Regions from separate parts of the Pseudomonas sp. B21-054 genome, predicted to be linked through region 1. Evidence: riboswitches for the same ligand, from Rfam matches in the RefSeq annotation. Region 1 holds a riboswitch; each other region holds the start of a gene.
The links. Region 1 has a riboswitch for cobalamin ahead of cobO (cob(I)yrinic acid a,c-diamide adenosyltransferase). Riboswitches for the same ligand answer to the same signal wherever they lie in the genome.

Region 1 (7,778 bases):
GCACAACGCGGTGACCAGGGTACTTTTGCCGGCATCGGACGTGGTGCCCTGCACCATCACTGTGGTCATTGAATGTCCTTGGTGTAGGCCTCGAAAGCCTGTTCAAGACGCAAGAACTCGGCGTCATCGGCCGGAAGTCCGAAGCGCAGGCTGCTGGTGTTCACGAACAGCCGCAAGAGAATGCCGCGATGGGCCATGAAATCGTGAAGGCCCACGGCATGCTCGGTGACCAACCATTGGAACAAGCCGCAGCCACCCTGGGGCGTGAAGCCATGGCGTTCGAGCATCAGCGCGAGGCGTTGGCTGGTGGCTTCGCAGCGTTGTCGCTGGCGGACATGGGCAGCGGTGTCCAACAGGCACGCCTCGCCCACCACCCGGGTCGGTCCGCTGACGGCCCATGGCCCGACCTGCTCTGCAAGCAACTTGAGCAGGTGGCGCTCGGCCAAGACAAACCCCAGGCGCACCCCGGCCAGGCCAAAGAACTTGCCGAACGAACGCAGCACGATCAGCCCGACCTGATGGGCGTGCGCCGCCAGGCTCAGGTGCGGCGTGATGTCCATGAACGCCTCATCCACCACCAGCCAGCCACCGCGCTGAGCCAGGCGCGCGTGCCAATCCAGCAAGCACTCGGGATCCAGGCTCAGGCCCGTGGGGTTGTTCGGGTTGACCACCACCAGCACATCAAGGCTGTCGAGGAAGAAATCCACTTCCGCTTCCAGCACTTCACGCACGATGTAGCCGGCGCGGCGCCAGGCTTCGGCGTGCTCGGCGTAACACGGCGACAAGACGCCGACCTTGCCGACCCGACGCAGGCGCGGCAACAGTTGGATGGCCATTTGCGAACCGGCCACCGGCAGCACATCCAACGCACCGTAATAGTCGCAGGCGGCCTGTTCCAAACCGTCATCGGTTTCCGGCAGGCGTGCCCAGGCCCGCAGTGGAATCGCTGGGACGTCGAACGGCCAGGGCGCGAGGCCGCTGGACAAATCGAGCCAGTCACCCTCGGCGATCCCGTATTGCCGGGCCGCGTTACGCAGGCGTCCACCGTGCTCAAGCATAAAACTCAGCTCCCAGGCAGAGAATCAGCAGCCATAACCATACGCCGCGCTGGACCAATTGCCAGCCGCGATCAATGGAGTCCGCGCTCGCTGGCACGCCTTCGCCCAGGGCTGGACGCTGGTGCAATTCGCCGTGATAAACCGCCGCCCCGCCCAACTCGACGCCCAGCGCACCGGCACCGGCGGCCATGACCGGTCCGGCATTGGGGCTGTCCCAGGTCGGACCCTGGGTGCGCCAGCATTTGAGCGCCAGGCGGGTCTTGCCGAGCAGTGCGTAGGTCAACGCCACCAGGCGCGCGGGAATGTAGTTGAGCACATCATCGATCCTTGCCGCCGCCCAGCCGAAGCGCTCGAAGCGCTCGTTGCGATAGCCCCACATGGCGTCGAGGGTATTGCTCAGGCGGTACAACACCACACCGGGCGCACCGGCCACGGCGAACCAGAACAGCGCGGCGAACACCGCATCGCTGCCGTTCTCCAGCACCGACTCGGTGGCGGCGCGGGCCACGGCGGTTTCGTCGAGTTCCCGAGTCTCGCGGCTGACCAGGTAGCCGACACGCAGGCGCGCTTCGTCCAGATCGCCACTGCGCAGCGCCCGCGCCACCGGCTCGACATGTTCCCCGAGGCTGCGCAGGCCGAGGGCGCAGTACAGCGCGAGGATATCCACCAGCCAGCCAACCATGGGCGCCCAAGACAGGGCCGTGGCCAGCAGGGTCAGCGGCAGTACAACGATGATCCACGCCGTCACCCCATGGCTGCGCCAGCCGCGCCCACCGGAGTTGAAGCGTTGTTCGATCCGCTCGGCAAAACCGCCGAACGCCACCAGCGGATGCCAGCGCCGGGGCTCGCCCAGCAGCGCATCCAGTGCCACTGCGGCGACACTGAGCAACGCCACGCTCATGGACTCACTCCCCAATGATTTTCATAGAGCAATTCATTCAGCGAACGCGGCTGCGCCCAACCTTCCAGGGCGAGCATCGGCGCCGGGTAAAACCCCTCGACCGGGCCCAGGCAGAGTATCGCCAGCGGCTTGGCACTGGCGGGTAGACCCAGCAGATCGGCCAGGGCCTGGGGCTCGAACAATGACACCCAGCCCATCCCCAGCCCTTCAACGCGAGCGGCCAGCCACAGGTTCTGGATCGCGCAGGACAGTGAGGCCAGGTCCATTTCCGGCAAGGTCCGACGGCCGAAGATGTGCCGCTCGCGATCCTCCATCAACGCCGCCACCAGCACTTCGGCGCAGTCATTGATGCCTTCGACCTTGAGCGTCATGAATTCATCGCTGCGCTCGCCAAGGGCCTCGGCGGTGCGGATGCGTTCTTCTTCCACCAACTGCTGGATATTCCCGCGCAAGGCGCGATCGCTGATGCGGATAAACCGCCAGGGTTGCATCAGGCCCACGCTGGGTGCCTGGTGCGCGGCTTCCAGCAGCCGGCGCAGCAAGGCCGGTTCCACCGTGCCGCCGCTGAAGTGGCGCATGTCACGGCGCTCGGCGATGGCGCGGTAGACCGCATCGCGTTCGGCCTGGGGGAAGGCGTTGTCGGTCATGGTCTTTTCGCGAGCAAGCCCGCTCCCACAGGGTTTAGGTGATCAAATGTGGGAGCGAGCCTGCTCGCGAAGGCGGCCTCAAGATCAGGCGCAAACAGCGCGGCAATCGCCCTGGGATTAGACGGAAAATAAAAGTGCACATAAGAAGCCGTCATTCGCCCTTGCCGGAAAACCGCCTCCGCACCGCGTCCGCCATTAGGGCTATGGCCACGGGCAATCGGCTCAACCTCGGTGCTGGTCAGCGAATGATGATAGGTGTGCCCACGCAGGGTGCCTTCCGGCAAATCCACCGCTTGCAGGGCCAGGGCCGCCAAGCGCTTTTGCATCTGCGCCTCACCGGCCAGCAAGCCCAGCAGTTCGGCGCGGGTGCCCTCGACGTCGGTCAACGAATCCAGCAGATACAGCATGCCACCGCATTCGGCCAGCAACGGTTTACCGGCTGCATGGTGAGCTCGGATCGCCGCCAGCATCGGCGCGTTCCGGGCCAGCGCTACGTGGTGCAGCTCCGGATAACCGCCGGGCAGGTAAAGACTGTCCGCTTCGGGCAGCGCAGTGTCATGGATTGGCGAAAAAAAGCTCAACTGCGCGCCCATGGCCCGCAGCAGATCCAGGCTCGCGCCATAGGTGAAGGCAAACGCTTCGTCCCGAGCCACGGCGATGCGCACACCGTCGAGCCATGGCGGCGGATTGATCACCTCGGGCGCGGCGAATTCGACCGCTGGCGGCAGTGCCACTTCGCAACTGCCAGCCAGGGCCTCGGCCGCCGCATCGAGGCGCAGGTCGAGGTCGTTCAACTCGCTGGCCTGGACCAGCCCGAGGTGGCGACTGGGTAATTCAATGCCGGTTTCCCGGGACAGCGCGCCATACCAACGCAGGCCTTCGGTCAGGCTGCCTTCGAGCAACTGCGCGTGGCGCAAGGTGCCTACCCGGTTAGCCAATACGCCAGCGAACGGCAAGTCCGGCTGATAACGCGCCAAGCCCAGGGCCAGGGCGCCGAAGGTCTGGGCCATGGCCGTGCCATCGATCACCGCCAGCACTGGCACGCCAAAATGCCGGGCCAGGTCAGCGCTGGACGGAGTGCCGTCGAACAACCCCATCACTCCTTCGATCAGGATCAGGTCCGCTTCGGCGGCGGCTTCCCACAACAACCGACGACTTTCCTGCTCGCCAACCATCCACATGTCCAACTGATAGACCGGCGCGCCGCTGGCACGCTCGAGGATCATCGGATCGAGGAAGTCCGGGCCGCACTTGAAGACGCGCACCTTGCGCCCCTGGTTGCGATGCAAGCGGGCCAGGGCGGCGGTAACGGTGGTCTTGCCTTGCCCCGAGGCCGGGGCGGCGATCAACACCGCTGGGCAGTGGCGGCACGACATGACGGCGTCGCTCACAGTTCGACGCCTTTCTGCGCCTTGATACCGGCCTGGAACGCGTGCTTGATCATGCCCATCTCGGTGACGGTGTCGGCCAGCTCGATCATTTCCGGCTTGGCGCCGCGACCGGTCACCACCACGTGTTGCATCGGCGGGCGTGCTTGCAGATCGCTGAGGACCTGATCGAGGTCGAGATAGCCGTGCTTGAGGGCGATGTTGAGTTCATCGAGCACCACCAGGCCAATGGAGGGATCGCTGAGTAATTGGCGCGATACCGCCCAGGCGGCTTCGGCGGCGGCGATGTCGCGCTGGCGGTCCTGGGTTTCCCAGGTGAAGCCTTCGCCCATGACGTGAAAGCGCACCTGTTCCGGAAAGCGGCGGAAAAACAATTCTTCGCCGGTGCTGTTGCGGCCCTTGATGAATTGCACCACGCCGCATTGCATGCCATGCCCCATGGCCCGGGCGAGCATACCGAACGCCGAGCTGCTCTTGCCCTTGCCGTTGCCGGTCAGCACCAGCAGCAAGCCACACTCGTTCGGCGAGTTGGCGATGCGCTCGTCGATCACGGCTTTCTTGCGCAGCATGCGCGCCAAGTGGCGTTCGTCGCGATCAGGGGTGTCGGTCATGGGGAGCTCTCCGTTGGGATTGGATAACGGCGGGCGGGGCACAAAAAAAGACGGCAGCAAGCCTGGCATCGCCCACCGTGATGCCGTTGGTTGAATCAGGCCGGTCTCCGGGCTCATGAGCGGCGCGATGCCGGGTTGCGCGCCTTCCCATGTCCATGGACACAGTGGCCTGTAGGCAACCTTGACTCATTTACCGTTGCGGGGGCAGCGCCGGGTTCGTGTGCACTCACCGGCTTCCCTGTTTCACTCTGTCGAACTCAAGTCACAGAGCACCTGAAACAAGCGGCGAAGGTTAGAGGGTTGGGGGTGGAGCGTCAATTAAAGCCGCCACGGGCCCAGCACTGGTTATTGGCCGGGATCAATGGAATGACGTCAATCTTGTGTCACGCTACGGGAAGTGATATCAAAGCGACATTACACCCCGATATCACAAGAACAAGAGGGCAAGACATGCAAGGCATGATCATCAGCAATCCAAAACTGGAGTTCCTGCGCCCGGTGCTGGAACGTTGGTTTGACTGTATCGACCGCTACAACGCCGTGCGCGGAGATAACGACACGCCTTACTGGTTCGATGAACGAGCCAACCTCAGCTTGCTGTCGGCGGCCGCCTGGATGGCCGAGATGGTCACGCTGCAGAACGCGCCGACCCGCAAGCAGAACGAAGAAGGCGAACGCAACGTCTGCGCCGATCTGCTTATCGCCAGTACCGAGGAGCGCGCCTTCATCCAGGCCACCCAACGCTGGCCCAAGGTCAACAACCTGAACCTGACCCAACCGCTGTCGGAAGCCACCAGCGATGCCAAGCGCATCAGCTACGCCAGCGACCTGAAGCTGGGCTGCCTGTTCGTCTCGCCGCAAAAAGCCCAGCAGAGCGCTACGCCCGAAGAACTGCAGGACATGATCGACGACCTGCAGAAGGAAAATACCTGCGCCGTGGCCTGGTATTTTCCTTACGCCTACCGCAAGTTGCGTAATGAAGCCGGCTTCTATCACCCCGGCATCGCCGTGCTGTTCAAACAGACCCACGGCTGACTCATTCAAGAACTGTGGGAGCGAGCTTGCTCGCGAGAGCGGTGCACCTGGCAACATCAATCTTGACTGTCACGCCGCCATCGCGAGCAAGCTCGCTCCCACAAGGTTTTGCCTGGCAGACTGGCCTACCCGCAGTTGAACCATCGCGCGTCTACGCTTCTCTATGAGTAACTACATGCACTCATAGGGAAGCCAGCATGCTCAAGCCACCACACCTTCTGATCGTCGCCCTTGCCGCCGGGCTTGTCGCTTGTGGCGAGTCTTCCACGCTGCAAGTGTCCGACGGCACCGGACCTGCACCGAAACTGCCTGAACCGAACAAGACCCTGGTCCCTACCGTCAACATCGCCGAAGCAATCGGCTGGCCGGACGGCACCAAGCCCACCCCGGCCCAGGGCCTGCAGGTGGGCGCGTTCGCCGAAGGGCTGGATCACCCGCGCTGGCTCTACGTGTTGCCCAACGGCGATGTGCTGGTGGCCGAAACCAACGCCCCGCCCAAGCCGGACGATGGCAAGGGCATTCGTGGCTGGGTGATGAAAAAGGTCATGGGCCGCGCCGGTGCCGGCGTGCCCAGCCCCAATCGCATCACGCTGTTGCGCGACGCCAATCACGACGGCATCGCCGAAACCCGTACGGTGTTCCTGGAAAATCTCAATTCACCGTTCGGCATGACTTTGGTGGGCAATGACCTGTATGTGGCCGACACCGACCGACTGATCCGCTTCCCGTACAAGGACGGTGACACGCAGATCAAGGCGCAGCCAACCAAGGTCGTCAACTTGCCGGGCGGCACGCTCAACCATCACTGGACCAAGAACGTGATTGCCAGCCGCGACGGCAGCAAGCTGTACGTCACCACTGGCTCGAACAGCAACGTCGCGGAAAACGGCATGGAGGCCGAAGAGGGCCGCGCCGCCATCTGGGAAGTGGACCGCGCCAGCGGTAGCCACCGTATCTTTGCCTCGGGCCTGCGCAACCCCAACGGCCTGGCCTGGGAACCCCGCAGCGGCGCCCTATGGACGGCAGTGAACGAACGGGATGAGATCGGCAGCGACCTGGTGCCGGACTACATTACTTCGGTCAAGGACGGCGCGTTCTATGGCTGGCCCTACAGCTACTACGGGCAGCACGTCGATGTCCGGGTCGAGCCGCAGAACCCGGCCCTGGTGGCCAAGGCCATCGCCCCGGACTACGCTGTCGGCCCTCACACCGCCTCGCTGGGCCTGACCTTCGCCGAAGGCAGCCGCTTGCCCGCGCCGTTTACCGAAGGAGCTTTCGTCGGGCAGCACGGCTCCTGGAACCGTAAGCCCCACAGTGGTTATAAGGTAATTTTTGTACCGTTCACCGGCGGCAAACCGGTGGGACAACCCGTGGATGTGCTCACCGGCTTCCTGAACGCCGACGAAAAAGCCCTGGGCCGGCCGGTGGGCGTGGTGATCGATAAACAGGGTGGGTTGTTGGTGGCTGATGATGTGGGGAACAAGATTTGGCGGGTGTCTGCCAGATAGTGCTGGTCACACTCTCTTGTGGCGAGGGGATTTATCCCCGCTGGGCTGCGAAGCAGCCCCTAAGATAGCGGTTTGGATGCGATCGGCCTGAAAACTAGGGATTTCAGGCTTTAGGGCTGCTGCGCAGCCCAACGGGGATAAATCCCCTCGCCACAGATTTGCGCGGGCCTGAACCTTCGCATCAGGGATTACGCGCCAGATGTTCCGGCTGCAGCACCCGCTTGGCGCCCAGGTAAGCCTTCTGCCAATAGGCCTTGGACAGGCTGTCGAGCTTGACCGTGCCACCGGTGGCCGGCGCATGGACGAAACGGCCCTCGCCTACATAGATCCCGGCATGGCTAACTTGGGAGCCGCCGTTAGTGGCGAAGAAAATCAAGTCACCGCTCTGCAAGGCTTCCTTACCGACATCCGGGGCGCGCATGCCGATCATCTCGCGGGTAGAACGCGGCAGGGATATGCCGGCGGCATCGCGGTAGACATAGCCAATCAGGCCACTGCAATCGAAACCTGAATCCGGCGTGTTGCCGCCCCAGCGATATGGCGTCCCCACCAGGCCCAGCGCCCGGAACAGGACGTCTTCGGCGGCCGGGGAAAAGGGTTGCGAAGGGGCAAAGACCACCGGGGCCCGAA
Region 2 (7,778 bases), 540 kb from region 1:
CGTTCACCCGTTTCGGTTGGGTGCAAAGCTACGGTTCGCGTTGTGTCAAGCCCGCGGTGATTGTCGGTGACCTGAGTCGTCCGAAAGCCATGACGGTGGAGTGGATTCGCTATGCGCAAGGCCTGACTGACAAGGTCATGAAAGGCATGCTGACCGGGCCGGTGACCATGCTGATGTGGTCGTTCCCGCGCGAAGATGTATCGCGCAAAGTCCAGGCCCGACAACTGGCCTTGGCCCTGCGAGATGAAGTGCTCGACCTGGAAACGGCCGGCATCAAGATCGTGCAGATCGACGAAGCAGCGTTCCGCGAAGGTCTGCCTCTGCGCCGGGCGCAATGGCAGGCTTACCTGGACTGGGCAGTGGAGGCGTTCCGCCTGAGCGCATCTGGCGTGCGTGACGAAACGCAGATCCATACACACATGTGCTACAGCGAGTTCAACGACGTCATCAAGTCCATCGCGGACATGGATGCCGACGTCATCACCATCGAGACTTCGCGTTCGGACATGGAATTGCTGGATGCGTTCGAGGCCTTCGACTACCCGAATGACATAGGCCCCGGAGTCTACGACATCCATTCGCCACGGGTTCCGGATGCCTCGGAAATGGCCAACTTGTTGCGTAAAGCCGCCAAGCGTATTCCCGCCGAGCGTCTATGGGTCAATCCCGACTGCGGCCTGAAAACCCGTGGCTGGCAGGAAACCGAAGCGGCGCTGGTGCACATGGTCAGCGCGGCACGGCGTCTGCGTAAAGAATTGGCTTGATGCTTTAGCGGCATGACACCCAACCGAAGCCCTTCACTGTGCTTCGGTTTTTTTTCATTGAGCACCAGGCATGGCGCGTGAGGGCAACCCGCTTGGCGATGGCGGGCTAAAGCACAAGACTTCCGATTGAAAAGGCGGATAATGGCCGCCTATTTTTTGCTCGCTATTCTGGTAATCCCGTATGGAAATCAAGGTCAACTTTCTCGACAACCTTCGACTTGAAGCCAAGTTTGATGACTTTACGGTGGTGGCCGATCAACCTATCCGCTACAAAGGCGATGGCTCGGCCCCCGGGCCGTTCGATTACTTTTTGGCTTCATCGGCGTTGTGCGCGGCTTACTTTGTGAAGTTGTATTGCCAGACGCGCAATATTCCCACCGATAACATTCGCCTGTCGCAGAACAATATTGTCGATCCGGAAAATCGCTACAACCAGATCTTCAAGATCCAGGTCGAGCTCCCGGCAGATATCAGCGACAAAGACCGCCAAGGCATTTTGCGTTCCATCGACCGTTGCACGGTGAAGAAGGTCGTGCAAGCCGGGCCTGAGTTTGTCATTGAAGAGGTGGAAAACCTCGACGCCGATGCCCAGGCATTGCTGATGCCCAATTCGGTTTCCCAAACCGGCACCTATATCGCCGGCAAGGACCTGCCGCTGGAGCAAACCATCGCCAATATGTCGGGCATTCTGGCGGACCTGGGCATGAAGATCGAGATCGCTTCGTGGCGCAATATCGTGCCCAATGTGTGGTCTCTGCATATTCGCGACGCCCACTCGCCGATGTGTTTTACCAATGGCAAGGGTGCGACCAAAGAGAGCGCACTGGCGTCGGCGTTGGGCGAGTTTATCGAGCGGCTCAACTGCAACTTTTTCTACAACGATCAGTTCTGGGGCGAAGACATCGCCAATGCGGCGTTTGTGCATTACCCGGACGAACGCTGGTTCAAGCCTGGCCGTAAAGATGCGCTGCCGGCGGAAATCCTCGACGAGTACTGCCTGAAAATCTACAACCGCGACGGCGAACTGCGCGGCTCCCACCTGATCGACACCAATTCGGGTAATGAAGAGCGCGGCATCTGCTCGCTGCCGTACGTGCGCCAGTCGGACGGCGAGGTGGTGTATTTTCCGTCCAACCTGATTGAAAACCTGTTCCTGAGCAATGGCATGAGTGCGGGTAACACCCTGGCCGAAGCTCAGGTGCAGTGTCTGTCGGAGATTTTCGAGCGTGCGGTCAAACGCGAGATCATCGAAGGTGAATTTGCACTGCCCGATGTACCGGCCAACGTGCTGGCGAAGTACCCGGGGATAATGGCCGGTATTCAGGCGCTGGAAGAGCAGGGGTTCCCCGTCCTGGTGAAGGATGCCTCCCTGGGGGGCGAATTCCCGGTGATGTGCGTCACGTTGATGAACCCGCGGACCGGCGGTGTGTTTGCCTCGTTCGGCGCACACCCGAGCCTGGAAGTGGCGCTGGAACGCAGCCTGACCGAATTGTTGCAGGGCCGCAGTTTCGAAGGCCTCAACGACTTGCCCCAGCCGACGTTCGAAGGTCATGCGGTGACCGAGCCGAATAACTTCGTCGAGCACTTCATCGACTCCAGCGGCGTGGTGTCGTGGCGTTTTTTCAGCGCCAAGTCAGATTACGAGTTCGTGGAGTGGGACTTCTCCGGCCAGGGTGAAAACTCGAATGCCGAGGAAGCCGCGACCTTGTTCGGCATTCTCGAAGGCATGGGCAAGCAAGTGTACATGGCGGTCTACGAGCACATCGGCGCGAAAGCGTGCCGTATCCTGGTGCCGGGCTATTCGGAAATCTATCCCGTGGACGATCTGGTCTGGGATAACACCAACAAAGCGCTGTTTTTCCGCGCCGACATCCTGAATCTGCATCGCCTGGACGAAGACGAACTGCAAGCGCTGGTCGAGCGTCTGGTGGAAAGCGAGCTGGACGACTACACCGACATCACCACCTTGATCGGCATCGAGTTCGATGACAACACGGCTTGGGGCCAGCTAACGATCCTGGAGTTGAAGCTGCTGATCTATCTGGCCTTGCAGCAGTTCGAAGAGGCGAAGGAAGCGGTGGAAACCTTCTTGCAGTACAACGACAACACGGTGGAGCGCGGGTTGTTCTACCAGGCCGTGAATGTGGTGCTGGAGATGAAGCTGGACGAAGACCTGGAACTGGAAGACTACGAGGCCAATTTCCGCCGGATGTTTGGCAACGAACGGATGGATGCCGCGATCGGCTCGGTGGACGGCAGCGTACGCTTCCATGGCTTGACGCCGACCAGCATGAAACTGGAGGGCCTCGATAGACACCTGCGCCTGATCGACAGCTACAAAAAACTGCACGCGGCGCGGGCCAATGTGTCGGCTTTATCTTCCGGGCTCGCCCCGTCGCTTGGCTGAATCCCTGCACTTGCCTGGGGTTCGGTTTTTTCCGAACCCTGAGATTCACTCAAACGGAACGAAATCGCAGGATCTGCGCACCGTCGAAAGGGTCGATCAGGTAATGGGCGTGCACGCCGAACGTATCCTGCAAGCGTTGCGGGGTCAGTACCTCGAGAGGTTTGCCGAGGGCCACCAGCCGACCCCGTTCCAGTACCGCCAGGCGGTCACAGGTCAACGCCTGGTTCAGGTCATGCAGGGCGATGACCGTCGTGACAGGTAGCGCTTGCACCACTTTTAGAATGGCGAGCTGATGCTGGATATCCAAGTGATTGGTCGGTTCGTCCAGCAATAGAATCTGCGGACGTTGGGCCAGGGCCCGAGCGATGTGAACACGTTGGCGTTCACCGCCGGACAGACTGTGCCAGGTGCGGTTTTTCAAGTGCGCCGCATCGACGTCCCACAGCGCCTGCTGGACGATGGCCGCGTCTTCGTGTGACCACGGACTCAAGGCCGATAACCATGGCGTTCGGCCCAACGCAACGGCGTCGAACACGCTGATCGCATCCAGTGTGTCGGCCTGTTGCTCAACCACGGCCAGGGTCTGCGCGACGGTTCGCCGTGCCAGCGTCTTGAGGGGCTGGTTGTTGAGCTGAATGTCGCCCCGGCTGGGCGTACGCACGCCCGCCAGCAGTTTGAGCAGTGTGGATTTTCCCGAACCGTTGGGCCCGACGAGGCCCAGGGTTTCGCCCCGACGGATGTCCAGGTGGATATCGTGCAACAGCTCGGCGTCGCGCACATGGAACCCGAGGCCGGAACAACTCAGCACGGATTCGCCAATGACAGAGGTGACGGCATTCATCGGGCATTTCTCCGACCGATCAGGATCAACGCGAACACTGGAGCGCCCACCAATGCCGTGATGACGCCGACCGGGATCACTTGGCCTTTGATCAGCGTTCGCGAGAAGACGTCGGCGGCGATCAGAAACACCGCGCCACCCAGCGCACTCGCCGGCAACAAGCGCGCATGCCGGGTACCCAGCAACAAACGCACGGCATGGGGAATGACCAACCCGACGAAACCGATGGAGCCAACGATCGATACCATCACCGCTGTCACCAGTGCCGCGCAACTGATCAGCAGAAATTGCACCCGGCGTACCGGAATGCCAAGGGAGGCGGCCGAGTCGGCGCCAAAGGTAAAGGCGTCCAGCGCCCGCCGATGCCACAGGCACACCGCAAGACCGATCAATGCCACGGGCACCGACAGCCACACCGACGGCCAACGGACCCCACTGAGATTTCCCAGCAACCAGAACATGATGCCGCGAGCTTGTTCGGAGCTGGCGGACTTGGTAATCAGAAACGCGGTGAGCGCATTGAACAACTGCGAGCCGGCAATCCCGGCCAGGATGATCTGCCCGGTGCCAGCGGGTGAGCGGCTGGCACGGGCCAGCAAAACGACCAAGGCGAACGCGGCAACGGCCCCGATAAAGGCCCCGACCGACAACGAAATCAGCCCCGCGCCAATGCCCAGCAGCGCCACCAGTACCGCGCCTGTCGAGGCGCCGGCGGAGATGCCGAGCAGGTAAGGATCGGCCAACGGGTTACGCAATAGCGATTGCAAGATCACCCCGCAGGTCGCCAGGCCCGCACCGCAAGCCGCCGCTACCAGCGCACGGGTCAGGCGGTAGTTCCAGACGATGCCTTCATCTATCGGGTCGAGGGCATAACCGGCGGCCCACAGTTTATTGGCCAACACCTGGAACACCACACTAGGCTCAATGCTCGTTTCACCGATGGTCACACCGGCAATCACCGCCAGGAGCAGCGTGACCAATGCCAGCAACGTTCGAATCAGCGTCGAAGTCATTTCGGCAGGTCGTAGCCGCTGATGGCCGTTGCGAGGGTTTCCAGGCCGTCGAACATCGTGATGCTGGCTTGCATGGCCATCGCATCGAGAATGATGATGCGGTTGTTTTTCACCGCGTCCATATTGCGGGTCACCGGGTCACTGCGCAGGAATTGCAGCTTCTTTTCATGGTCGTCAGCCGGAAAGCGTCGGCGGTCCATGCGGGCAATGACCAGGAAGGTCGGGTTGGCCTTGGCGATGGTTTCCCAGCCGACAGTCGGCCATTCCTCGTCGGACTCGATCACGTTGCGCACGCCCAGGGTACTGAGCATGAAGTCAGGAACGCCCTTGTGCCCAGCCACATAGGGATCGATATCCAGACTGGCGCTGGAGAACCAGAACAGCGCGCTCGTCTGCTTCAGATCCTTGGCCTGCACCGTAGCGATAGACTTCGCCAGGCTGTCCTTGAGTTGAGCGTTCAACTGCTGGCCGCGCTCTTGTACGTCGAAGATTTCAGCCAGCTGGCTGATGCTCTTGTAGATGCTGTCGATGCGAAACGCCTCCAGCCGCGTGCCATCCGCACCGACCAGATTATCCTTGGCCTCGCAATCGGAGGGCATCAAGTAGGTCGGGATCTTCAGTTCGTGAAACTGCTGGCGGGTACCGACCACGCCTTGCGGTCCGACCGTCCATTCCAGTTCCGCCACCACCAGCTGCGGACGTTTGCCGATCACCCCCTCGAAGCTCGGCTCGTTATCGGCCAGGCGTTCGATCTTGTCGTTCTGCGCCTGGTATTTCATCTGCACATCGTTGAACCAGAGCGAAGTGCCGACCACCTTGTCGCTCAACCCCATGGCATAGAGCATTTCAGTGCCGGCCTGGCCGATGGTCACGGCACGGCTGGGTGATTGCTCAAAGGTCAGCGTGCTGCCGCAATTCTCGAGGGTCAGGGGATAGTGAGTCGGGGCCGCATGGGCGAGGCTCGGCACACCCAGGGCAATGACGAGGGGAGCAAGGCGGGGCAGCAGCATGATGCAATCTCCAGTTGACCGTACACGGGGCAGGGGACGGACTGGAAACACATCGTTGAACGCTGCCGCTAAAGCACTGAAGTGCCGATCGGCCCAGTGACGAGCAGCGCAAGGATGTCCTTCCCGGACACCCCGCCGGTTAGTGATAGACTTGGCCGGCAGGTCTCCTGACTGATGCGTCAGCGCCTGGCTCCAGCCTTCCCGGGGTGATCCCAGTGGCCATTGAGGAGCAGGCTCAGCACCTACAGTTGCGGGGGCAGTTCCGTTTGATGCCGTGCGAGGCATCTCGGATTCCCTATTAGTCCCGTGGGGGAACCGACGGTCGGCATGGTAGTCGATCAGGGTGTTTATCACCACTCACCGCTAAGAGGCCTTCTCCTGGCGTCGTACGATTGCGGGAATGATTTTCTGAAGATGCGGCATCGTGCCGCTTCTTGCTATCCTGACGGCCCTCTTCACGGACGAACACTGAGACAAGCCATGGCCAACGACACCCCATCACACATCGGGAAGATATTGCTGGGCCTGCTGTTCGCCCTGATTGGTATCGGCTTGTTGAGCATTGCCATCAATCTCACGCTTGAGCGACGCGAGTTTCTCGACAGCGCACAGACCGCCGATGGCATCGTCAGCCACTTGAATGCCGGCGGTTCGCATCCTGAAATCGCCTTCACCACGAGCAGTGGTGAAAAAATCTCCTACCCCCAGGGCGGCTTCATCTTCGGCTATCAGCAGGGTCAGCCGGTGCGGGTGCATTACCTGCCCGAGCAGCCGGCCAACAGCGCCATCGTCGATGACTCGGCCGCGCTGTGGGGCACTTCCGGAGTCCTGGGGCTTATCGGTCTGGTGTTCACGCTTGTCGGTCTGGCAAAGGCTATCCGGCAGCGCGGTCGCGGTGCGGTTCATTCACATAAAGGACTTTAAGGTATGAGCAACAACATCCCGATCCCGGTCAACGAAAGTCGCTGGCAGTATCAGACCGCCAGCGGCGGTGGCCTGACTGTGGTCATGGTGGCGGGCAGTGGCGGTTCGATCATCCTGCGTTCGCCCGAGGGCGAGGACATCAGCTACCGCTACGGCGGCGTCGGGGTGGGTGTCGGATTTGGCGCGCGGCTGCCGCGTTTCGGCAAGATCAATATCCAGATCAAGGGGAAGAGCGTCGGTGGAGCGGGGGCCGCGGAGGCTTTTCCCAGCACCGGCAAGGTGTTTGTCAGCGATGCGTTGGTCAGTCGCGACCTGACCAGTGATGACATCACCGGGCCTTGCATGTACACCGAAGTAGGGGTGGGCCTGGGAATCGGTGGTTCGGCCACGGCGCTGTTGTTCGGGCTTGATCCCAAGTTGCTGGCGTTGTCGATGGCACTGAGTGCCAACCCGGCGACCTCGCTCATCGCTTCTACCTTGGTCAACCAGCGGTTGGCGAAGTCGGCCAAGGGGGCGGTGGTCATGGCCGGGATGAACGCTGGCTTGCAGGCCGGTGGTGGCGCTGCGATTTACATAGGCTATCTGTTCTAGTCGGATTGTCGGGCGAGGCCATGGTGCCGATTAGAAAAAACTGTGCTTCTTCCTGAGGGGAAGCGCTGTTTTTTTGGGGCTTGTTTTGGATTTTTTGGTTTGTGTGTATATCCGTTTCTGCGGTAACGGCTACTTATGGTTCCGCCCTTACGGCGGCTCACTTTTGAGAAGCGCAAAAGTAAGCAAAACGCTTTAGCCCCACCACTCGGTGCCTCGCCTAGGCTCGGC
Region 3 (7,778 bases), 610 kb from region 1:
CCCCGGCCTCCACCGCATCCAGCCAGTCTTCGACCAGCGCCAGGCAACCGGGCTCCTTGAGGCTCGCCACGGCAATCGGCAACGGGTTGAGCCCCGCCGCTTGCAGGCGCTGGCAGAATACGTCGATGAATGCGGTGTTCGCCGCTTGCAAGTGGGAGCGATAGAACAACACCGCCGCCACCGGTTGTCCGGCCTGCCAGTCGGCTTGCCAATCGTCGAGGCTGGCGTTGCTTTTTCCGGGATGGTAGATCGCCGTGCGCGGCAGGACTTGTGGTTCGGCCCAGGGATAATCGCGGCCGAACCATTGGCTGCCCAGGTTGTGAAACAGGTCCAGGGCATTGCCCAGTCCGCCCTGGCGCAAGAACTGCCAGAGCCGGTCGCGGTCTTCGAAGGGCACGTTGCTCAGGTCGCTGAGTTCCGGGTCCGGACGATCATCCCCCGGCACCAGGATCAGCGTCACCCCGCGCCCGGCCAGGTCCATCAGGCGCTCGATGCCGTAGCGCCAATAGCCAATGCCGCCGTGCAGCGACAACAGAATGACCTTGGCGTGACGCAGCACGTCTTCGAAGTACAGGTCTACCGAGGCGTGGTTCTGCACCTGCATCGGGTTGGCGAGGCGAAACTCGGGATAATCACCCGGCAACTGCTTCGCCGCTTCGGCCAGCAGCGCCAGGCTGGAGTCGCCGCTGCACAGGATCACCAGCTCGGCGGGGGTTTGCCCCAGGTCGGCAATGTTGTCATCCGACACGAAACCGCCGGGCTGGGTCCTGAGCAGGTGCATGGCTTAGGCGCTGAGGGCTGCGCGCAACTGCGCTTCAAGCAGCGCCGCGTCCAGCGCCTGGCCGATCAGCACCAGGCGGGTCACCCGCGCTTCCTCGGCGCCCCACTGACGGTCGAAATGCTTGTCGAATCGCGTGCCAACGCCTTGGATCAGCAGGCGCATCGGTTTGTTCGGGATCGCCGCGAAACCCTTGACCCGCAGCACGCCGTGCTGGACCACCAGTTGCGTCAGCGCGTCCAGCAGCAGGCTCTCGTCAGCCTGGGGCAGCTCGATGGAAATGGAATCGAAGGCGTCATGATCGTGGTCGTCATCGTCGCCGTCATGGTGGTGATCGTGATGGCTATGGCGGCCGTCGATGTGTTCTTCGGAGCCGGCGCCCAGGCCGATGAGTACTTCCAGTGGCAGGCGACCGCTGCTGGCTTCGATGACCTTGACCGCCGGCGGCAGCTCTTCGGCGACTTCCAGGCGAACCTTGGCCAGGTCTTCAGGGCTGATCAGGTCGGCTTTGTTGAGGATTACCAGGTCGGCGCTGGCCAGCTGATCGGCGAACAGCTCATGCAGCGGTGATTCGTGGTCCAGGTTCGGATCGAGTTTGCGCTGGGCATCGACCTGGTCGGGGAAGGCTGCGAAAGTGCCAGCGGCCACGGCCGGGCTGTCGACCACGGTGATCACCGCATCGACGGTGCAGGCGCTGCGGATTTCCGGCCACTGGAAAGCCTGGACCAGCGGCTTGGGCAGGGCCAGGCCGGAAGTTTCGATGAGGATGTGGTCGAGGTCGCCGCGCCGCGCCACCAACTCGCGCATTACCGGGAAGAACTCTTCCTGCACCGTGCAGCACAGGCAGCCGTTGGCCAGTTCGTAGACGCGGCCGTTGGCTTCTTCTTCGGTGCAACCGATGGAGCACTGCTTGAGGATCTCGCCGTCGATGCCCAGTTCGCCAAACTCGTTGACGATCACGGCGATGCGCCGGCCCTGGGCGTTGTCGAGCATGTGCCGCAACAAGGTGGTTTTACCCGAACCGAGGAAACCGGTGACGATGGTGACGGGGAGTTTGGCCAGTGTTTTCATCGGATGCCCTTTGGCAAGGTGGCGGGCAAACGGGACGACAACCGCTGGCACAGGCGCGCGCGGAAGATTTCGCCACCGGATCACCCCGCCCGGTTGTAGTGAGAATCTGTGTCGAGGCAGGTCTCCTGGCTGACGGTGGGCCAGTCATTCGACTGGCAATTGCTGCGCCTTCCCGCGCAACCCGGATAAAAGGGTATGCACAGTGGCCTTGCAGAAACATCACCGTTCACAGTTGCGGGGGCAGCCGCGGCTTGGACCGCGTTCCCTTCTTAGCTTCGGCGCAGGCCGAAGAACCTCGAAGGCGCAAGGCTACGCAGGGTGTGGAGACGGGTCAATGTCCGCAAGTAAGTTCTGCGGTGTCCTTGCCGCCGCCATCGCGAGCAAGCTCGCTCCCACATTGGATCCCGCAGCCCTCTGTGGGAGCGAGCTTGCTCGCGATGGGCTGCGCAGCGGCCCCCTGTGCATTGACGGCCCCGCCCCGCCCATGCTCTCCTGTGCGCCTAGTTACGGGTGCCCTTCACAGGGTGAAACGGGAAACCGGTGAATCGTGTGCTTTACTTCAAGGCCACGTCAGTCCGGTGCTGCCCCCGCAACGGTAAGCGAGCGAAGCGTCTGAGCCACTGTGTCTGCCCTGCTACAAGGGCCCATGGGAAGGTGACGCTTGCAGGCAAGGCCCAGCCTCTGCCCCTCGCGAGCCCGGAGACCGGCCCATGACTCAAGCATCAACAAACCCGCGGTGGGCGGGCGCTGTTCGAACCTTGGCGGTCTTTGGCCCGGGGTCTCATTGCGCTCGCATCCCCCATGGAACAAAAACAGAGGGAAGCGCCATGTCGACCATCAGCAGCACCGCCCGCACCGCCAGCAGCACCACCACCCTGAGCCAACGCCTGAGCGCCGCGATCTTCGCTTCGATCCTGGGTGCCGGCCTGGTCTATTTCGCCGGTTTCTCCCACATCGAAGCGGTGCACAACGCCGCCCACGATACCCGTCACAGCGCCGCATTTCCGTGCCATTGAGACCTGACGACATGATCAAGCGTATCGCCCAGACTGCCGGTTTCAGCGGATTGCTGGCCGCCCTGCTGCTGACCCTCCTGCAAAGTTTCTGGGTATCGCCGCTGATTCTGCAGGCCGAGACCTTTGAGAAGGCCCCAACCGCTGAAGTCCATGAACACGCCGACGGCGTTGCCCACACCCATGATGCCGAGGCCTGGGAACCGGAAGATGGCTGGCAGCGCGTGCTGTCCACCACCGGTGGCAACCTGGTGGTCGCGGTGGGTTTCGCCCTGATGCTGGCGGGCCTGTACACCTTGCGCGCACCGACTCGCACCTCCCAGGGTCTGCTCTGGGGCCTGGCCGGTTATGCCACCTTCGTCCTGGCACCCACCCTTGGCCTGCCGCCGGAATTGCCCGGCACCGCAGCGGCCGACCTGGCCCAGCGGCAGATGTGGTGGATCGGCACCGCCGCGTCCACGGCGGTGGGCATTGCGCTGATCGCCTTCGGCAAGCATTGGCTGCTCAAGTTGCTCGGCGTGGCGACGTTGCTGGTGCCCCATGTCATCGGTGCGCCGCAACCCGAAGTCCATTCGATGCTGGCGCCAGAAGCGCTTGAAACTCAATTCAAGATTGCCTCGCAAGTGACCAACGTCGCGTTCTGGCTGGCCCTGGGCCTGATCAGCGCCTGGCTGTTTCGCCGGGACGGCCAAGCCCATCACAACGCATGAACAACGGGCCGATGCTGGTGGTCGGCCTCGGCTGCCAGCGCGGTTGCCCGGCCAGCACGTTGCGGGCATTGCTCGACCAGACGCTGCTGGCCCACGGCATTGCGCTTGATCAGGTGCGGGCCCTGGCCAGCATCGATCTCAAGTGTGACGAGCCGGGCCTGCTGGAACTGACCAAGCAATTGATGTTGCCACTGACCTGCTTCAGTGCCCAGCAGTTGGCCGGTTATCAGGATCGACTCAGTCACCGCTCCGAAATCGCCTTCGAGCGCACCGGCTGCTACGGCGTCGCCGAAAGCGCGGCCCTAGCCCTGGCCGACCAGTTAGGCACGAAGCCCGCGACCCTGCTGATTTCCCGCCAGAAGGCCCCCAGCGTCACGTTGGCATTGGCGCTCGTGTCGTAAATCCCGATAATTCGCCCTCAGGATCATGAGCGATCTTCATCTGGGCGACGCCCACTTACTTCTACAGGAGCCGGTCATGACCGTTTACTTCATCGGCGCCGGCCCCGGCGACCCGGAACTGATCACCGTCAAAGGCCAGCGGCTGATTCGCCATTGCGCGGTAATCATCTATGCCGGCTCCCTGGTGCCGGCGGCCGTGCTTGAAGGCCATCACGCCGAACAGGTGGTCAACAGTGCCGAGCTGCACTTGGAACAAATCATCGAGTTGATCAAAACCGCGCACCTCAAGGGCCAGGACGTGGCCCGGGTGCATTCCGGCGACCCGAGTCTGTACGGTGCCATCGGCGAGCAGATTCGATGCCTGCGGGCGCTGGACATCCCCTTCGAGATCATCCCGGGCGTGACCGCGACCTCAGCCTGCGCCGCCTTGCTGGGTGCGGAACTGACCCTGCCCGACGTCTCCCAAAGCGTGATCCTGACCCGCTACGCGGACAAGACCGCGATGCCCGCCGGGGAGGAATTTGCCAGCCTGGCGCAGCACGGGGCGACCATGGCGATTCACTTGGGGGTCAATCATCTGGAAAAAATCGTCAGTGAACTGCTGCCCCACTACGGCGCGGATTGCCCGATCGCGGTGATTCACCGGGCGACATGGCCGGATCAGGACTGGGTGCTGGGGACGCTGGCTGATATTGCCGAGAAGGTGCAGGCCAAGGGTTTCCGCCGAACGGCGCTGATCCTGGTGGGGCGTGTGCTGGGCAATGACGTGTTCAGCGAATCATCGCTGTACCGCGCCGGGCATGCGCATCTCTACCGGCCCTGACGCAATCCGATCCCCTGTGGGAGCGAGCTTGCTCGCGATAACGACGGCACATTCAACATCATCGCAGACTGACCCACCGCTATCGCGAGCAAGCTCGCTCCCACAGGGGCGGTGGGTACAGACTGACGGCTGAAACTATTGTGGCGGTATGTCAGACAATTTGATGGGGCCTTCTCGGCCCCAACGGGGATAAATCCCCTCGCCACAATCAGTAGTAGGCGTTTTCTTTCTGCGTGTGGTCGGTCACGTCGCGTACGCCCTTGAGCTCCGGAATACGCTCGAGCAAGGTGCGCTCGATGCCTTCCTTCAGGGTCACGTCGGCCTGACCGCAGCCCTGGCAGCCGCCGCCGAACTGGAGCACGGCGATGCCGTCTTCCACCACGTCGATCAGCGAAACCTGGCCGCCGTGGCTGGCCAGCCCCGGGTTGATTTCGGTTTGCAGGTAATAATTGATGCGCTCGTTGACCGGGCTGTCGGCGTTGACCATCGGCACTTTGGCATTCGGCGCCTTGATGGTCAGTTGGCCGCCCATGCGGTCGGTGGCGTAGTCGACCACCGCATCATCCAGGAACGCTTCGCTGAACGAGTCGATGTACGCGGTGAAGCTCTTGAGCCCCAGCGCGGTGTCTTCGGGTTTTTCTTCCCCCGGCTTGCAATAGGCAATGCACGTCTCTGCGTACTGGGTGCCGGGCTGGGTGATAAAGATGCGGATCCCGATACCCGGGGTGTTCTGCTTGGACAGCAGGTCAGCCAGGTAATCGTGGGCGGCATCGGTAATCGTAATGGCGGTCATGGGAACTCCTCACAGGCTTGTCGGCAGTTTACGCCAATCATCGCGCCGGACAAAGTCCTAGTATTTTTGTCGGGAAAGCAGTCGGCGGCGGCACAGATTCGCCGCCGGGCCTCCCGATCAGAGGTTCTGGTAGCGATTCATATCCAGCACACCGGCTTCCAGAGGCTCCGTTTCCTGGATGTATCGGTCCAGGTCATGGAAGTAGTACCAGAACTGCGGGTGGCTGCGACGGATCCCCCAACGCTCGACGATTCGCTCGAATGCCGGCGCATCCTGGGCGTTTTCCATGGCGTCGACAAACGCCGGCACTTGCCCGGCGGGAATGTTGAACATGAAGTTCGGGTAACTGCTCATCACGCCCGGATACACCGTCAGGGTGTCCAGCCCGGGCTGGTAACGCAACGCTTCGCCAAGCAGGAACGCCACGTTACTGTGGGCGCGATTGCGCAACAGGCTGTAGATCTCGCGCCCACCGCTGGCGGTTTCGATGCGCAGCATGGTCGCTTCCGGCAGTTGATTGATGACGCTGAGCCCCGCCGCCGGTCGCGACACCAGGCGACTGAGGGCCTGCTCGGCATTCTGCAGGGTCGGGTCGATGTTCGGCCGGGAACAATAGGCGCCGTCGCAGCGGTTGATCGGATCGGGCCGCGCGTTCAGCTCGCCATAACGGGTCAGCAATTGCTGGGCGAAATCGCGTTTAGGGTCGTGTTCGTCCAACTTGAGTGCGGTCGGCTTGTCATCGTCGATGGCTTCGTAATCCAGCCACATCTTGAATTTGCCGCCGGACTGATACCAATCGTTGAGGTAATCCTCCCGGGAATCGGCCGGCATCAGGCGCAGGAAATTCTGCTCCGCGCCATTGCGGATCAGGTCGAAGTACAGCCGGGTCTGGGCCTGGTGGGACACGTTGCCGAATACATCGAAATTCACCGCCAACTGATAATAGGTCCGCTCCAGCAGCGGAAAATCGAACAACCACATCGTCTGCGGCACTTCACCGATCAGCCCTTTGCTGACCGAGGCACTGTCGAAGTGGCGGAAGATACTCAACAGCGCATTGTCGTTACCCGCCCACAGCGTCGACCAGCTTGGCGCCGGGACATCGGCATAGCTGTCGCGGCGCAAGGCTTCGTACGCGTTGCGCTTGTCGCGATAGTCGAGCCACAGGCTGACGACGCTGCCCACATCGTCGTTCTGCCCCGGCATCGCCAATAACGGCGTGGCCTGGCCCCGGTAGTTCGGGTCGGTGATGTACAGGTCATGCTCAGGGGCCTGGAACAGCGCCCAGAAATTATCGCGGATCACATCCGTGGCGATCTGCCCCCGACACACCGGGCCCCGGATGAAAGTGCGCACGAAGTACTCGGCGTTATCGAGCATGAACTGGTAGCGGGCCTGGGCCGGGATCGCTTCGAACGTGGAAAACGGATTGGCCCGGCGCTCCGGCCCGTAGCCCGGCAATGCATTGACCTGCCAATTGCCGCTGTAGAACAGGCTTTTGATCCGCGCCATCTTGGCCGCGCTCAAGCCGTAGGTGATGTGGGTCTTGTGCACGATCACCCCTTGCACTGGCCAGAGCCGGTAATACACGCGGGTGCCGGGGTCGTCGTTCGGACGGCGGGTATTGATCAAGTCAATCGGCTGGCCGGTGGGCGTGCGCGACCGCACCCATTGGAAGAAATGCCCCGATTCACCGTCCTTGAAATAGATGTGCGCCAGGAACCAATGCTCGAACAACCAGCGGCCCACCAGGCTTTCCCGAGCCCCGGGGGCATTGAGCAGGTTTTCCCATTGCACCACCTGCAAGGCTTCAGCAGCACTCGGGGCCAGGGCCTGCTGATCAATGGGAGCGCCGGCGGCCAGCCAGCGCTGCAGGGTCTGGTATTGCGGGTCGGTCAGGCCGGTGACCGCCAGCGGCATGCCTTCGCGGGGATGCGCAGCGGCGTATTCATCGAACTGCCCCGGCACTGGACAGGTGTTGTCACGGTTGAGCCCAAGCACGATGTCTTCCGGCAGCTTGGCGTTGGGTTGCAGCGGCGTGCGGTGCCCCAGCTCCAGCATCCGCGCCATCAACGCCGCCTGGCTGCCCTGGGCATCGAGCACCGAATAGAAGCCCTTGCGCTGCCAGGCCCGCGGGCCCGAGGCGTCATAGAACAAGCGGGTCGGATCGGCGGCCTGGCGCCGCTCAC

Region 2: linked by a shared signal. The riboswitch ahead of LOY70_RS24910 (ABC transporter substrate-binding protein) and the one ahead of cobO (cob(I)yrinic acid a,c-diamide adenosyltransferase) in region 1 are both predicted to bind cobalamin.
Region 3: linked by a shared signal. The riboswitch ahead of LOY70_RS19775 (CbtB domain-containing protein) and the one ahead of cobO (cob(I)yrinic acid a,c-diamide adenosyltransferase) in region 1 are both predicted to bind cobalamin.

Annotation. Positions count from the first base shown of each region.
Region 1 covers NZ_CP087204.1:5,196,746-5,204,523, forward strand. The annotation lists gene LOY70_RS22475 (cobyric acid synthase) at 1-69, opposite strand, end outside; gene cobD (threonine-phosphate decarboxylase CobD) at 66-1,058, opposite strand; gene cbiB (adenosylcobinamide-phosphate synthase CbiB) at 1,051-1,959, opposite strand; gene bluB (5,6-dimethylbenzimidazole synthase) at 1,956-2,606, opposite strand; gene LOY70_RS22495 (cobyrinate a,c-diamide synthase) at 2,603-3,982, opposite strand; gene cobO (cob(I)yrinic acid a,c-diamide adenosyltransferase) at 3,994-4,605, opposite strand; cobalamin riboswitch at 4,686-4,897, opposite strand; gene LOY70_RS22505 (hypothetical protein) at 5,056-5,640, shown strand; gene LOY70_RS22510 (PQQ-dependent sugar dehydrogenase) at 5,838-7,148, shown strand; gene LOY70_RS22515 (C40 family peptidase) at 7,330-7,778, opposite strand, start outside.
Region 2 covers NZ_CP087204.1:5,741,386-5,749,163, reverse strand. The annotation lists gene metE (5-methyltetrahydropteroyltriglutamate--homocysteine S-methyltransferase) at 1-764, shown strand, start outside; gene LOY70_RS24925 (OsmC domain/YcaO domain-containing protein) at 946-3,171, shown strand; gene LOY70_RS24920 (ABC transporter ATP-binding protein) at 3,221-4,012, opposite strand; gene LOY70_RS24915 (FecCD family ABC transporter permease) at 4,009-5,013, opposite strand; gene LOY70_RS24910 (ABC transporter substrate-binding protein) at 5,022-6,035, opposite strand; cobalamin riboswitch at 6,175-6,370, opposite strand; gene LOY70_RS24905 (DUF3592 domain-containing protein) at 6,516-6,959, shown strand; gene LOY70_RS24900 (hypothetical protein) at 6,963-7,550, shown strand.
Region 3 covers NZ_CP087204.1:4,588,231-4,596,008, forward strand. The annotation lists gene cobN (cobaltochelatase subunit CobN) at 1-781, opposite strand, end outside; gene cobW (cobalamin biosynthesis protein CobW) at 785-1,849, opposite strand; cobalamin riboswitch at 1,947-2,162, opposite strand; cobalamin riboswitch at 2,341-2,576, shown strand; gene LOY70_RS19775 (CbtB domain-containing protein) at 2,677-2,865, shown strand; gene LOY70_RS19780 (CbtA family protein) at 2,877-3,572, shown strand; gene LOY70_RS19785 (cobalamin biosynthesis protein) at 3,569-3,973, shown strand; gene cobM (precorrin-4 C(11)-methyltransferase) at 4,050-4,796, shown strand; gene nfuA (Fe-S biogenesis protein NfuA) at 5,005-5,589, opposite strand; gene LOY70_RS19800 (fatty acid cis/trans isomerase) at 5,707-7,778, opposite strand, start outside.